One region of the Actinomadura graeca genome, then DNA from elsewhere that is predicted to be linked to it. Evidence: riboswitches for the same ligand, from Rfam matches in the RefSeq annotation. Region 1 holds a riboswitch; the other holds the start of a gene.

Region 1 (7,140 bases):
TCCGAACGCCCGCCGCGTCCACGGCGTAGGCCATGAGCGACTCCTGCTCCAGCGAGCGGCGCAGCGACCGCAGCGCCCGGCCGGTCATCGTGCCGCGCAGCCGCAGCAGCCGCCACACCCGGTACAGGACCCCGGCGGTCTGCTGGTCGCGGTCCAGCACCCGCACGTCGAGATGCCACTCGCCGCGCCGCGGCGGGACGCGGGCCGGGCCGTCGCCGGCCGGGCGGTCCGCCAGGACCACCCCGTACCGGCGGGCCTCCTCGGTGCCGCCGCCCTCCTCGGCGTCCAGGCGCGCGGCGCGCTCCGGCCGCAGCCCGAGCCGCTCCAGCGCCCCCATCACCGCCGTGCCGGGAGGGCGGGGGTTCGGCGTCCCGACCGCGTACAGGGTGCCGTGCCCGATCGCCCGGCCGAGCAGGTACGTCGCCGCGAGCGCGGCGACCGAGGCGTAGGACGCGGTGAGCCCGGTCAGCGCCGCCAGCCCGATCATCGTCCACGTCGCGGCCTGCCAGCGGAACCGCCCCGCCATCCCGACCGCGGTGACGAACGCGATCACCGGCGCGATGTCGGTGTGCACGGGCGCGGTCGCCGTGCCGCCCCAGATCAGCGAGTCCAGCACGCCGCCGGGCGCCGACGGCACCACCAGGTCGTCCAGCCCGATCGTGATCAGGAACGCGATCGCGGCGGCCAGCAGCGCGATGGCGACGCGCGTCCCGTCCTTGTGGAACAGCCGCTCGAAGGCGAAGGCCACCGGGACGGCCAGGACCCCGAAGCTGGACGCCAGCGTCGCCAGCGACAGCAGCAGCCTCGGCGCGTGCGCGGTGCCCTCGGCGATGTCGGTCTGGAGGCCGTGCGTCGTCTGCTGCGCGATCGACACCAGCAGCATCACCGCCACCAGCAGGGCGCAGGACGCCGCGAACCGGATCGCGTCCACGGGACGCCGGATCCGGTCCGGCCGGGCGGGCTCGTCGACGGGTACGCCCGTGGCGGTGCCCCGCCCGGGGCGCCGCGTCCCGCCGCGGGCCGGTGTCACTCCGGTCGGCCGCGTCACGCCGGGCCGCCGCACTGGCCATCGGTCATCGTGATCAGCGTCCCAGACCCGGAGCCGCGCCGTCGAGCGGGAGCCCGTCACCGGCAGCGCGCGCCTCCACCCGTGTCCGCCGCCCTTCTCCGCCCCGGCCCCGCGGCCCGTCCCGTCGCCGGGCCGTGCTCATCGTACTGGTCGGTACACGCGCGGCGCCCCAGGTCACCGGGGCACCGTCCCGATCTTCGCGGGCCCGGGACGATCGGAGTGGGCGATCGTTGGGTAGGGTTTGCCCCAGACACGCCGTCGACCCTGAACGGGAGAGACCTCGCGCAAGCCGGCGTGAGGCGCCGAAGGGGCAACCTCCCCGGAACCTCTCAGGCAAAAGGACCGTTCGGGCGAGGCACCTCTGGAAAGCAGGCGTCGATCTCCCCCGACGGGGAAGGACGGCTCACCGAAGGGGAAACCCCGCCGCGCGGGTGAAGCTCTCAGGTGCCGATGACAGAGGGGGAGACAGGCCGCCGGTCCGCGCCGGCGGTGGCCTGAGCGACCGCAGCAGCCAGGAGGCTCTCCCCATGACCGCCCAGTACTTCGCACCGGTGGCCTCGCCGCAGCATCCCCGCGCCGTGTTCGCCGACCGTCACATCGGCCCCTCGCCGGACGACCAGGCGAGGATGCTGGCGGCGATCGGCTACTCCGGCGCCGAGGCGCTCATCGACGACGCGGTGCCCGCCGCGATCCGCACCGGCCGCCCCCTGGACCTGCCGCCCGCGCTCAGCGAGACCGCCGCGCTGGACCGCCTGCGCGAGCTCGCCGCCCGCAACACCGTCCTCACGTCCATGATCGGGCTGGGCTACCACGGGACGATCACCCCGGGCGTGATCCTCCGCAACGTCATGGAGAACCCGGGCTGGTACACCGCCTACACGCCGTACCAGCCGGAGATCTCCCAGGGCCGCCTGGAGGCCCTGCTGAACTTCCAGACCGCCGTCGGCGACCTCACGGGGCTGCCGGTCGCCAACGCGTCCATGCTGGACGAGGCGACCGCCGCCGCCGAGGCCATGGCGCTCGCGCACCGGGCCTCCCGGCGCCGTGAGCCCGGAACGTTCCTGGTCGACGCCGACGCGCTCCCGCAGACGATCGAGGTCGTCCGGACCCGCGCGGTCCCCCTCGGCATCGACGTCGTCACCGCGGACGTGTCGGACGGGCTGCCCCAGGGCGACTTCTTCGGCGTCCTGCTGCAGTACCCGGGCGCGTCCGGCGCCGTCCGCGACCTGGAGCCCGTCTGCGCGCAGGCCCGCGAGCGGGGCGCGAAGGTCGTCGTCGCCGCCGACCTGCTCGCGCTGACGCTGCTGCGCCCGCCGGGCGAGTTCGGCGCCGACATCGCGGTGGGCTCCGCGCAGCGGTTCGGCGTCCCCTACGGGTTCGGCGGCCCCCACGCGGGCTACATGGCCGTCGCCGAGGGCATCCAGCGGCAGCTCCCCGGACGCCTCGTCGGCGTGTCCGTCGACGCCGACGGCGCCACCGCCTACCGCCTGGCGCTGCAGACCCGCGAGCAGCACATCCGCCGCGAGAAGGCCACCAGCAACATCTGCACCGCCCAGGTGCTCCTCGCTGTGATGGCCAGCATGTACGCCGTGTACCACGGCCCCGAGGGCCTGGCCGCCATCGCCCAGCGCACGCACCGCCGCGCCGCCGAGATCGCCGCGGGGCTGCGCCGCGGCGGCGTCGAGGTCGTGCACGGCTCCTTCTTCGACACGGTCCTCGCCCGCGTCCCCGGACGGGCCGCCGCCGTCGTGGCCGCCGCACGCGAGCGCGGGATCAACCTGCGCCCGTCCGGCGCCGACCACGTCGCGGTCGCCTGCGACGAGACGACGCTGCCCGGGCACGTCGCCGCCGTCCTGGAGGCGTTCGGCGTCCCCGCGGACGTCTCCGGCGCGGACGAGGCGCTTCCCGGCGGGCTGCGCCGCGAGAGCCCGTACCTGACCCACCCCGTCTTCCACGCGCACCGCTCCGAGACCGCGATGCTGCGCTACCTGCGCCGGCTCCAGGACAAGGACATCGCGCTCGACCGCTCCATGATCCCGCTCGGCTCCTGCACGATGAAGCTGAACGCCACCACCGAGATGGAGCCGGTCACCTGGCCGGAGTTCGCCGGCATCCACCCGTTCGCGCCCGTCGAGCAGGCCCAGGGCTACCTGGAGCTGATCGGCGAGCTGGAGGACGCGCTGGCCGAGATGACCGGCTACGCCAAGGTGTCCGTCCAGCCCAACGCCGGCTCCCAGGGCGAGCTGGCGGGCCTGCTCGCCATCCGCGCCTACCACGCCTCCCGCGGCGAGGGGCACCGTGACGTGTGCCTCATCCCGTCCTCCGCGCACGGCACCAACGCCGCCAGCGCCGTCATGGCCGGGATGCGCGTCGCCGTCGTCGCCTGCGACGAGGGCGGCAACATCGACCTGGACGACCTGCACTCCAAGATCGGCACGCACGGTGACCGGCTGTCGGCGATCATGGTGACCTACCCGTCCACCCATGGCGTCTTCGAGGAGACGATCACCGACGTGTGCGCCGCCGTGCACGAGGCGGGCGGCCAGGTGTACGTGGACGGCGCCAACCTCAACGCCCTGGTCGGCCTCGCCCGCCCCGGCGAGTTCGGCTCGGACGTCTCGCACCTGAACCTGCACAAGACCTTCTGCATCCCGCACGGCGGCGGCGGTCCCGGCGTGGGCCCGATCGGCGTCCGCGAGCACCTGGCGCCGTTCCTGCCGAGCCACCCGCTGCGCGAGGAGGCCGGTCCCGCCACCGGCGTCGGACCGATCTCCGCCGCCCCCTGGGGCTCGGCGGGCATCCTCCCGATCTCCTGGGCCTACATCGCGATGATGGGCCCGGACGGGCTCCAGGCCGCCACCGAGGGCGCGATCATCGCCGCGAACTACCTGGCCGCCCGCCTCGCCCCGCACTACCCGATCCTCTACACCGGACGCAACGGCCTCGTCGCCCACGAGTGCATCGCCGACCTCCGCAAGATCACCAAGGAGACCGGCGTCACCGCCGAGGACGTCGCCAAGCGCCTGATCGACTACGGCCTGCACGCCCCGACCCTGTCCTTCCCGGTCGCCGGCACCCTGATGATCGAGCCCACCGAGAGCGAGGACCTGGCCGAGCTCGACCGCTTCTGCGACGCCATGATCGAGATCCGCCGCGAGATCCAGCGTGTCGCCGACGGCGCCTACGACGCCGAGGACAACCCGCTCAAGAACGCCCCGCACACCGCGAACTGCCTGATCTCCGACGATTGGAAGCACCCCTACTCGCGCGAGGAGGCCGCCTACCCCCTCCCCGCCCTCCGCGACGCCAAGTACTGGCCTCCCGTCCGCCGCATCGACCAGGCCTACGGCGACCGCAACCTGGTCTGCTCCTGCCCGCCCCCCGAAGCCTTCGAGGACTGATCCTCAGGGGGCCGCCCCCATAAACGATCGTGTCGCCACGAGACGCCGGGGGGACGGGTCGCTAGGCTCTGTGCGGACCCCGAACCCCCAGAGGGCGGAAGATCGATGAGCGAGCCCGCGGATACCGCGTCCGCATCCGATGACCCGGCCCGGCTGTGCGAGGAGGCGCGGGCGCTCGCCGAGAACGGCGAGGCCGACCGGGCCGCGCTCCTCTTCGAGGAGGTGCTGGCCCGGGGCGACACGCCGCACCGGGCGCGGGCCGCGCTCGGGCTCGCGGTCGTCCTGGACGACGCGGGGGACGTGGCGCGGGCGCGGGAGGCCGACCGGGCCGCCATCGCCACCGGCGATCCCGAGTACGGCCCGCGCGCCGCGTACCACCTGGCGCTGACCCATGAGCGCGCCGGTGAACACGAGCTGGCGGCGCCCGCCTGGCGGGCCGTGGTGGAGTTCGGGAATCCCGCGTACCTGCCTCCGGCACATCTGGCGCTCGCCAGGTCCGCCGACGACGCGGGCGACTTCGACGCCGCCCGGGAGCACTGGGAGGCGGTGGTCGCGACCGGTGACGCCGGATACGGGCCCCTCGCCGCGCACGATCTCGCGCAGCGGCTGCTGGAACGCGGCGAGCCGGCGCGGGCCCAGCGGATGCTGGCCGCCGGGCTCAGGCTGATCGACCGGGACGGCGCGCCGTACGCGTACGCGCGGCTGGCCGTCGCGCTGGGCATCTCCTACCTCGACCAGGCGATCGGGGCGTTCGCCGCGTCCCTCGGCGATCCGGCCGACCCCGCCGACCCCGAGGTCGGGCCGCTGGCGACGGAGCTGCTGGCGCGGACGCTGCCGCTGCGCGGACGTGGCGGCGAGGCGGGGGAGGTGTGGCGGCGCGGGCTGTCCGACCCCGGGATCGCAGGGCAGGTGCGCGCCCGGCTCCGCCGCGACTTCGGCGGCGAGGACGAGGACGCCGACCCGGCGGACCTGTGGTGGGAACCGGTCGTCGAGCAGTCCGTCACCGACGGGACGCTCCCGGCGCTGGCGGGCGAGGCGTTCGGCGCGCTCGACCACATGTACGCGCTGCTGGCGGTGCGGTACGCCGACGGGCCGGGGGAGCGGCGGCCCGGCGAGACGCGCGAGGTCCTGGGGAAGGCCGTGCGGGTCCCGAGCGACTACCCCTGGGGTCCGCTGCTGCACGAGAGCTTCGCCGAGCGGCTGCGGCTCGCCATGGGCACCGCGGCGCCGAACTGGCCGGAGACCTGACCCGGCAGGCCACCCGGCCACCGGCCACCCGGCCCCTCGGAGGCGAGGGGACCCCGATCACCACCGGTCGTCTCCGTCGCGCGGGTCCGCCCCGGACGATCACCGGGAGGACTACGGTGACCTGCATGGACATCGTCACGGCGCACGGGCCGGCCGAGGTGAGGGTGGACGCGGCGGACAACCCCGCGTTCCTGCTCGTGCTGACCCACGGCTCGAACGGGGGGGTGGAGGCCGCGGACCTGCTGGCCGTCCGGGAGGTGGCGCTCGGCCTCGGCGGCGCCGTCGCGCGGGTGACACAGCCGTTCCGGCTGGCGGGCCGCCGGGCACCGGGCCCCGCCGCCAAGCAGGACGAGGCGTGGCTGGAGGCCGTCGGGACGGTCCGGGAGCGGTTCGGCGGCGTCCCGCTGATCCAGGGCGGGCGGAGCAACGGGGCCAGGGTCGCCTGCCGCACCGCGCGGGCGGCGGGGGCGGCGGGCGTGGTCGCGCTGGCGTTCCCGCTGCATCCGCCGGGCCGCCCGGAGAAGACGCGCGTGGACGAGCTGCGCGGCGCGGGCGTGGAGGTGCTGGTCGTCAACGGCGACCGTGACCCGTTCGGCGTCCCCGGCGCGGCGGACGCCGCCCGGGTCACGGTCCTCGCCGGAGAGCGGCATGATCTGAACCGGGACCCGGCGGCGGTGGGACGGGCGGTGGAGCCATGGCTCCGCCGCTGGGCGGGCCGTCCTGCGCGGACGGCCCGGGAGTGACACCTCTGGGCCCGGGGCGGGCCCAGAGGTCATGGGCATGAGTGCGTGCCCCCGAGGATGATCACCCGTTCGAACTAGTCCCCCGTGGAGACTGTCTAGGCGGCGGCTGACGGAGCCTGGAGGTCCGTCGGCCGGTGCGGTGCGATGATTCCCCCGTCGGGCAGCAGCTCACCGGTGTCCTCGAAGAGCACGACGCCGTTGCACAGCAGGCTCCACCCCTGCTCGGGGTGGGCGGCCAGGGTGCGCGCGGCGTCGCGGTCAGGCGCTTCGTGGGAGGGACAAGGCGGCTGGTGCGGGCACATCGGCGTGCCTCCGGTCTCAACTACTCGTTGGTGGCGGTGCTTTTCCTAATTGACGCACCCCAGTGTGATTCGGTTCGTCCCCATCGGGCCATAGCCCGTTGGGACGGTTGTCCTTTGGTACCGGAGTACCGCAGGCGTGTGACCCGTCTCACCCCGAAGTGCCAGGCATAGCGTGCCTGGCCGTCGATAACGGACGGAGAACGACACGCCGTCCGGTCGGCAAACGTTCCATCCGGTGCGATCACCATGACCGGGGCGGCCCGGTTCCGGCCAGCCGGGTGCGATCGTTTCACCCGGACGTCCCGGCCCCGGCCCCTACGATGTCCCACGGGATCGGGGGCCGGTGTCCCAAGGGGCATGGGCACCCGCAAGGGCGT
Region 2 (7,140 bases), 2.8 Mb from region 1:
CCCATCGTGCTCGCGACCGCTCCGGGCCCCTGCCGCTCCAGCGCGCTGGCGGGGGTGATGCCGAGGAACCCCACGTCCACGATCTTGTTCTCGTTGTCGAGGTCGCGCATCTTGTTACGGGTGATCGGCACGTTCAGCGAGATCTTCTGGCCGCCGCGGTCGACGACCATCGGGACCGTGCGCCCGGCGGAGTCGCGGATCTGCTTCTGGAGCTGGGCGTAGTCATCGACGCGCCTGCCGTCGTAGGACACGATCCGGTCGCCGGCCTTCAGCCCGACCTGCTGCGCGGGGGTCGGCGCCGCGTCCGCGGGGCAGCTGTCGAGCCGTGACTGGCTCGCCGGGACCATGCAGGGCGAGACCTCCTGGATCACCGGCTGCGCGCGCTGCACGCCGAGGCCCATCAGCAGGATCGCGAAGAAGACCACGGCCAGGATCAGGTTCATGGCGGGGCCGCCGAACATGATCAGCAGTTTCTGCCACCACTTCTTGGCGTAGAACACGCGGTCCTCGTCGCCGGGCCTGACCTCCTCCAGCGCCGCGCCGCGCGCGGACTCGATGAGGCCCTGCCAGGGCCCGGTGCTGATCCGCCTGACCTGGCCCGGGGCGTCGCCCTTGCGGGGCGGCAGCATCCCGATCATGCGGATGTAGCCGCCGAGCGGGATCCACTTCAGCCCGTACTCGGTCTCGCCCTTGCGCCGGGACCACATCGTGGGCCCGAACCCGACCATGAACTGGGTCGTCCGGACCCGGAACAGCTTGGCGAACGAGAAGTGCCCGAGCTCGTGCAGCGCGATGGACGCGAGCAGGCCGAAGAACAGGATCAGCACTCCCGCCAGCCAGCCCATGCATGCCCCTCCGGTCGTGCACCCCGCACCGGGGGGTGGTATCCAGCAGTCCCCAAAGGGTACGTCACGGGCGTGCGTTTCGTTGAGTCTTGACGTGATCATGGGACGCGGCGGACCGTCCTTACCGGACGGCCCGCAATCGCGCTCCGGCGCCGTGGGCGGCCCCTTCGTCCGCGACCGGGCGCACCCGCCCCGCTGGTCGCGGAGCTGGGCCGCTGCTAGCCTGGCCGGAGCCGATGATCCCGTGCGGGAGAGTCCCCGGCCGCCAGCGGGGGACGCCGAAGGAGCAAATCCTCCCCGGAACCTCTCAGGCCCACGGACCGCACGGACCAGGCGACCTCTGGAAAGCGGGGACGTCCGTCCCCCGCCGAAGGTGCAAGCCCGCGGCGCACGGCGCGGGTGAAGCTCTCAGGCGCCGATGACAGAGGGGGAGGCACCGGAAACGCCCGGTGCGCGGGTGGGACGATGGGTCCACGCGCGCCCGCGACGAAGGAGCCGAACCCATGTCCGCCGATTCCACCGCCAGAAAGACGCCGCTGCACGACGTCCACCAGGATCTCGGCGCCAACCTCGTCGACTTCGCGGGCTATCTGATGCCGCTGCGCTACGCGAGCGAGACCGCCGAGCACCAGGCCGTCCGGCAGGGCGCCGGGCTGTTCGACCTGTCCCACATGGGGGAGATCTTCCTCGCCGGGCCGGGCGCGGGCGCCGCGCTCGACCACGCGCTGGTCGGCAACCTGTCGCCGATGGCGGTCGGCAAGGCCCGCTACACGATGATCTGCGCGCCCGACGGCGGCGTCCTGGACGACCTCATCGTCTACCGGCTGGCCGACGAGACGTGGATGGTCGTCGCGAACGCCGCGAACACCGCGGTCGTCCTCGACGCCCTGACCGAGCGGGCCGCGGGCTTCGACGCCGCCGTGCGGGACCGCTCCGGCGACTACGCGCTGATCGCCCTCCAGGGCCCCCGCTCCCAGGCGATCCTGGAGGGCTTCACCGACGCGCCGCTGGCCGGGCTGAAGTACTACGCGATCCTCGCGGCCGCGGTCGCCGGCATCGACGCGCTCGTCGCCCGCACCGGCTACACCGGCGAGGACGGCTTCGAGCTGTTCGTCGACGCCTCCGACGCCGTCCGGCTGTGGGAGGCGCTGGCGAAGGCCGGCGGTGTCGTCCCCGCCGGCCTGTCGGCGCGCGACACGCTCCGCCTTGAGGCGGGAATGCCGCTGTACGGCAACGAGCTGACCGCCGAGACGACCCCCTTCGAGGCGGGCCTCGGCCGCGTCGTCAAGCTGGACAAGCCCGGCGACTTCGTCGGGAAGGCCGCCCTGGCGGCGCAGGCGCAGACGCCCCCGGGCCGTAGGCTCGTGGGCCTGGTGGCCCGGGGGCGCCGGGCGCCGCGCAAGGGGTACCAGGTCGTCACGTCGGACGGCACGCCGTGCGGTGTCGTGACGAGCGGCGCCCCGTCGCCCACACTGGGCAGGCCGATCGCCATGGCCTACCTCGACAGCGGTGTCGGGGAGGACGGCCTCGCCGTGGACGTCCGCGGCAGGCACGAGCCGGTCGACGTGGTCGCCCTGCCGTTCTACAAGCGTTCCTGAAACCCTGGAGAGAGAAGAAACGTGAGCGTTCCGGAGCAGCTCCGCTACAGCGAAGAGCACGAGTGGGTCGCCGGTCTCGGCCCCGCCCAGCAGGTCCCCGAGGACGGCATCGTCACCGTCGGCATCACCGCGCACGCCGCCGACGCCCTCGGCGAGATCGTCTACCTCGAGCTGCACTCCTCCGAGGGTGACGCCGTCGAGGCGGGCGAGCCCTGCGGCGAGGTGGAGTCCACCAAGTCCGTCAGCGACCTGTACGCCCCGGTCAGCGGCGAGATCACGGCCGTCAACGCCGCGGTCGTGGACGAGCCGAAGATCATCAACGACGACCCGTACGGCGAGGGGTGGATCTTCAAGGTCCGCGTCTCGGGCGAGCCGGGCGACCTGCTCGACGCCGCCGAGTACGGCAAGCTGATCGAGGAGGGCTGACCGTGGGCCTACACGACCCGCTCGCCACGGCCGACCCCGAGGTCGCCGCGGCACTGGACGCCGAGCTGCGCCGCCAGCAGGGCACGCTGGAGATGATCGCGTCGGAGAACTTCGCGCCCGTCTCCGTCCTGGAGGCGCAGGGCTCCGTCCTGACCAACAAGTACGCCGAGGGGTACCCCGGCCGGCGCTACTACGGCGGCTGCGAGCACGTCGACGTCACCGAGCAGCTCGCCATCGACCGCGCCAAGGCCCTGTTCGGCGCCGAGCACGCCAACGTCCAGCCGCACAGCGGCGCCCAGGCCAACACCGCCGTCTACTTCGCCCTGCTCCAGCAGGGCGACACGATCCTCGGCCTCGACCTGGCCCACGGCGGGCACCTCACCCACGGGATGCGGCTGAACTACTCCGGCAAGGTGCTGAACGTGGTGCCCTACCACGTCCGCGCCGGTGACGGCCTGGTCGACATGGACGAGGTCGCCGCGCTCGCCGCCGAGCACCGCCCGAAGATGATCGTGGCGGGCTGGTCGGCGTACCCGCGGCAGCTCGACTTCGCGGCCTTCCGCGAGATCGCCGACTCGGCCGGCGCGCTGCTCATGGTCGACATGGCGCACTTCGCCGGGCTGGTCGCCGCAGGGCTGCACCCCTCCCCCGTCCCGCATGCGGACATCGTCACGACCACCACCCACAAGACGCTCGGCGGACCGCGCGGCGGCCTGATCCTCGCCCGCGAGGAGTACGGCAAGAAGATCAACTCCGCGGTGTTCCCCGGTATGCAGGGCGGCCCGCTGGAGCACGTGATCGCCGCCAAGGCGGTCGCCCTCAAGATCGCCGCGTCGGAGGAGTTCCGGGTGCGGCAGGCCGCCACCGTCGAGGGCGCGCGGATCCTCGCCGCGCGCCTGCTCGCCGAGGACGCGGCGAAGGCCGGTGTCAAGGTGCTGACCGGCGGCACCGACGTGCACCTCGTCCTGGTCGACCTGGTCGGCTCCGAGCTGACCGGACGCGACGCCGAGGACCTGCTGCACGGCATCGGCATCACCGTCAACCGCAACGCCGTCCCGAACGACCCGCGTCCCCCGATGGTCACCTCGGGCCTGCGGATCGGCACCCCCGCCCTCGCCACCCGCGGCTTCACCGCCGCGGACTTCACCGAGGTCGCGGACGTGATCGCGCTCGCCCTGCAGCCCTCCCCCGACCGTGACGCGCTCGCGGCCCGGGTGAAGGCGCTCGCCGACGCGCACCCTCTGTACCCGGACCTGTAAGCGCCCTCCGCCCCCTCCGCGCCCGCGGAGGGGGCGCCACACGGAGGTAGCCATGGCCATCAGCGTTTTCGACCTCTTCAAGATCGGCATCGGCCCCTCGTCCTCCCACACCGGCGGCCCCATGGCGGCGGCGCACCGTTTCGCGCGCGGCCTGCACGAGGACGGGCTCCTGGCGAAGACCGCGTCCGTGCGGGTGGTCCTCTACGGCTCCCTCGGCCTCACCGGGAAGGGCCACGGCAGCGACAAGGCCGTCATGCTGGGCCTCGAAGGCGACAAGCCCGAGCTCGTCGACGTGGACAAGGTGGACGAGCGCCTGGCCGCGATGCGCGAACGCGGCGTCATCAGCCTCTTCGGCGACCACGAGGTCCCCTTCGTGGTGAACGACCACCTCGTCTTCGAGCGCAAGGAGTCACTGCCGGGCCACCCCAACGGGATGCGGTTCGCCGCCCTCGGCGAGTCCGGCGAGGAGATCCGCGCCAAGGTGTACTACTCGGTCGGCGGCGGCTTCATCGTCGACGAGAACGCCACCGGCGCCGACCGCATCAAACCGGACGACACCGTCCTGCCCCACCGGTTCGACACCGCCGCCGAGCTCCTCGAACGCTGCCACGAGACGGGCCTGTCCATCTCGGCGCTGATGCTGGAGAACGAGAAGGCGTTCGGCCGCTCGTCCCAGGAGATCCGCGACGGCCTGCTGGGGCTCTGGGAGGTGATGCGCGCCTGCGTGACCCGCGGCTGCACCCGCGAGGGGCTCCTGCCGGGCGGCCTCAAGGTCCGCCGCCGCGCGCCGCAGCTGCACCGCCAGCTGTCCGCCGAGAAGGCGTCCGACCCCCTCCACGCCATGGACTGGGTCACCCTCTTCGCGCTGGCCGTCAACGAGGAGAACGCCGCCGGAGGCCGCATCGTCACCGCCCCCACCAACGGCGCGGCGGGCATCGTCCCCGCCGTCCTGCACTACTACGACCGGTTCGTCCCCGGCCGCGACGACGAGGGCGTGGTCCGGTTCCTGCTCACCGCGGGCGCGATCGGCGTGCTGTTCAAGCAGAACGCCTCGATCTCCGGCGCCGAGGTCGGCTGCCAGGGCGAGGTGGGCTCCGCGTGCTCGATGGCCGCCGCCGGGCTCACCGAGGTCCTCGGCGGCACCCCCGAGCAGGTCGAGAACGCCGCCGAGATCGGCATCGAGCACAACCTCGGCCTCACCTGCGACCCCGTCGGCGGCCTCGTCCAGGTCCCCTGCATCGAGCGCAACGCGATCGGGGCGATCAAGGCCATCAGCGCCGCCCGCATCTCGCTGCGCGGCGACGGCCGCCACTTCGTCTCGCTCGACAAGGCGATCAAGACGATGCGCGACACCGGCCGCGACATGCTCGACAAGTACAAGGAGACCTCACGCGGCGGCCTCGCCGTCAACGTCATCGAGTGCTGACGGTCAGCCGACGCGGGCGCCCCGTCCCGTCGGGGAGTGGGCGCCCTCCCGCGCCTCCTTGCCGCAGTGGCGGCAGACCACCTGCGGGCTGACCGTCTCGCCGCAGGAGTGCTGCCACCGGACGGGCGGGTCGTCGGGATGCAGGTGGCGGTCGCCCCACCGCATCAGCACGAGCAGGACGTCGCACAGCTCCGCGCCCGCCGCAGTCAGGTGGTACTCGTGCCGGACGGGATGGTCGCTGTAGCGCTCGCGGCGGATGACCCCGTGGGACTCCAGCTTGCGCAGCCGCGCCGTGAGGATGTCGCGGGACGCGCCCGTGTTGTGGACGATCTGGTCGAAGCGCCGCACACCATAGCTGAGCTCGCGGATCGCCAGCAGACTCCAGCGCTCGCCGACCAGGTCCAGGGTGTCGGCGATGGAGCACTCGCGCGGATCGGCGTCCTTCGGCATACCGGGAAGCCTAGCCGCCGGACCCGCCCCGCTCACCGTCACAGCCGCTCGATCACCGTCGCGTTGGCGAGCCCCCCGGCCTCGCACATGGTCTGGAGCCCGAACCGTCCCCCGCGGTCCTCCAGGGCGTGCAGCAGCGTCGTCATGAGGCGCGCGCCGCTGGCGCCCAGCGGGTGGCCGATGGCGATGGCGCCGCCGCGCACGTTCACCCGCGCGAGGTCGGCGCCGGTCTCGCGCTGCCAGGCCAGGACGACCGGCGCGAACGCCTCGTTCACCTCGAACAGGTCGATGTCGTCCAGGTCCAGGCCGGAGCGCGCCAGCACCTTCCCGGTGGCGGGAATGATCGCGGTGAGCATCAGCAGCGGGTCGTCGCCGGTCACCGCGAACCCGTGGAACCGGGCCCGCGGACGCAGCCCGAGCCGCCGGGCGACGTCCGCGGCCACGACCAGCACCGCGGCGGCGCCGTCGTTGACCGGGGAGGCGTTGCCCGCGGTGATCCGCCAGCCGATCTCGGGGAACCGCTCCGCGACCCGCTCGTCCCGGTAGGCGGGCGGGAGCCCCGCGAGGGCCTCCGGCGACGTCCCCGGGCGGACGGACTCGTCCCGCCACCCCGTCCAGGCGACCTCCCGGTCGAACTCGCCGTTCTTCCACGCCCCCGCGGCCCGCTGGTGCGACTCGTACGCGTACGCGTCGAGCTCCTCACGCGGCAGGTCCCACCGCGCCGCGATCAGCTCCGCGCTGATGCCCTGCCGCACGAGCCCGCCCGGATACCGCTCGGCGAGCATCGTCCCGTACGGATCGACACCGGGAGGCACGGCCGACCCCATCGGCACCCGCGACATCGACTCCACCCCGCACGCGATGGCGACGTCGTACGCGCCGCTCTGCACGCCCTGCGCGGCGATGTGCAGCGCCTGCTGCGAGGACCCGCACTGCCGGTCGACCGTCATGGCGGGCACGTGCTCGGGGAACCCGGCGGCGAGGACGGCCGTCCGCGTGATGTTGGCCCCCTGCTCCCCTGCCTGGGTCACGACGCCGCCGATGACGTCGTCCACCAGCGCCGGGTCGATCCCCGCCCGCTCGACGAGCACCGCCAGCGTCCGCGCCAGCAGGTCCGCCGGATGCCCGGCGTGCAG

What was found. Region 1 has a riboswitch for glycine ahead of gcvP (aminomethyl-transferring glycine dehydrogenase). Riboswitches for the same ligand answer to the same signal wherever they lie in the genome.
Region 2: another riboswitch for glycine. It lies ahead of gcvT (glycine cleavage system aminomethyltransferase GcvT); the one in region 1 lies ahead of gcvP (aminomethyl-transferring glycine dehydrogenase).

Annotation. Positions count from the first base shown of each region.
Region 1 is NZ_CP059572.1:114,893-122,032, forward strand. It holds gene AGRA3207_RS00520 (lysylphosphatidylglycerol synthase transmembrane domain-containing protein) at 1-1,048, opposite strand, end outside; glycine riboswitch at 1,329-1,424, shown strand; glycine riboswitch at 1,425-1,536, shown strand; gene gcvP (aminomethyl-transferring glycine dehydrogenase) at 1,597-4,470, shown strand; gene AGRA3207_RS00530 (tetratricopeptide repeat protein) at 4,576-5,718, shown strand; gene AGRA3207_RS00535 (alpha/beta hydrolase family protein) at 5,844-6,461, shown strand; gene AGRA3207_RS00540 (DUF5999 family protein) at 6,557-6,763, opposite strand.
Region 2 is NZ_CP059572.1:2,915,743-2,922,882, forward strand. It holds gene AGRA3207_RS12830 (M50 family metallopeptidase) at 1-845, opposite strand, end outside; glycine riboswitch at 1,083-1,178, shown strand; glycine riboswitch at 1,183-1,273, shown strand; gene gcvT (glycine cleavage system aminomethyltransferase GcvT) at 1,349-2,443, shown strand; gene gcvH (glycine cleavage system protein GcvH) at 2,465-2,869, shown strand; gene AGRA3207_RS12845 (serine hydroxymethyltransferase) at 2,866-4,128, shown strand; gene AGRA3207_RS12850 (L-serine ammonia-lyase) at 4,181-5,554, shown strand; gene AGRA3207_RS12855 (winged helix-turn-helix transcriptional regulator) at 5,558-6,004, opposite strand; gene AGRA3207_RS12860 (thiolase family protein) at 6,043-7,140, opposite strand, start outside.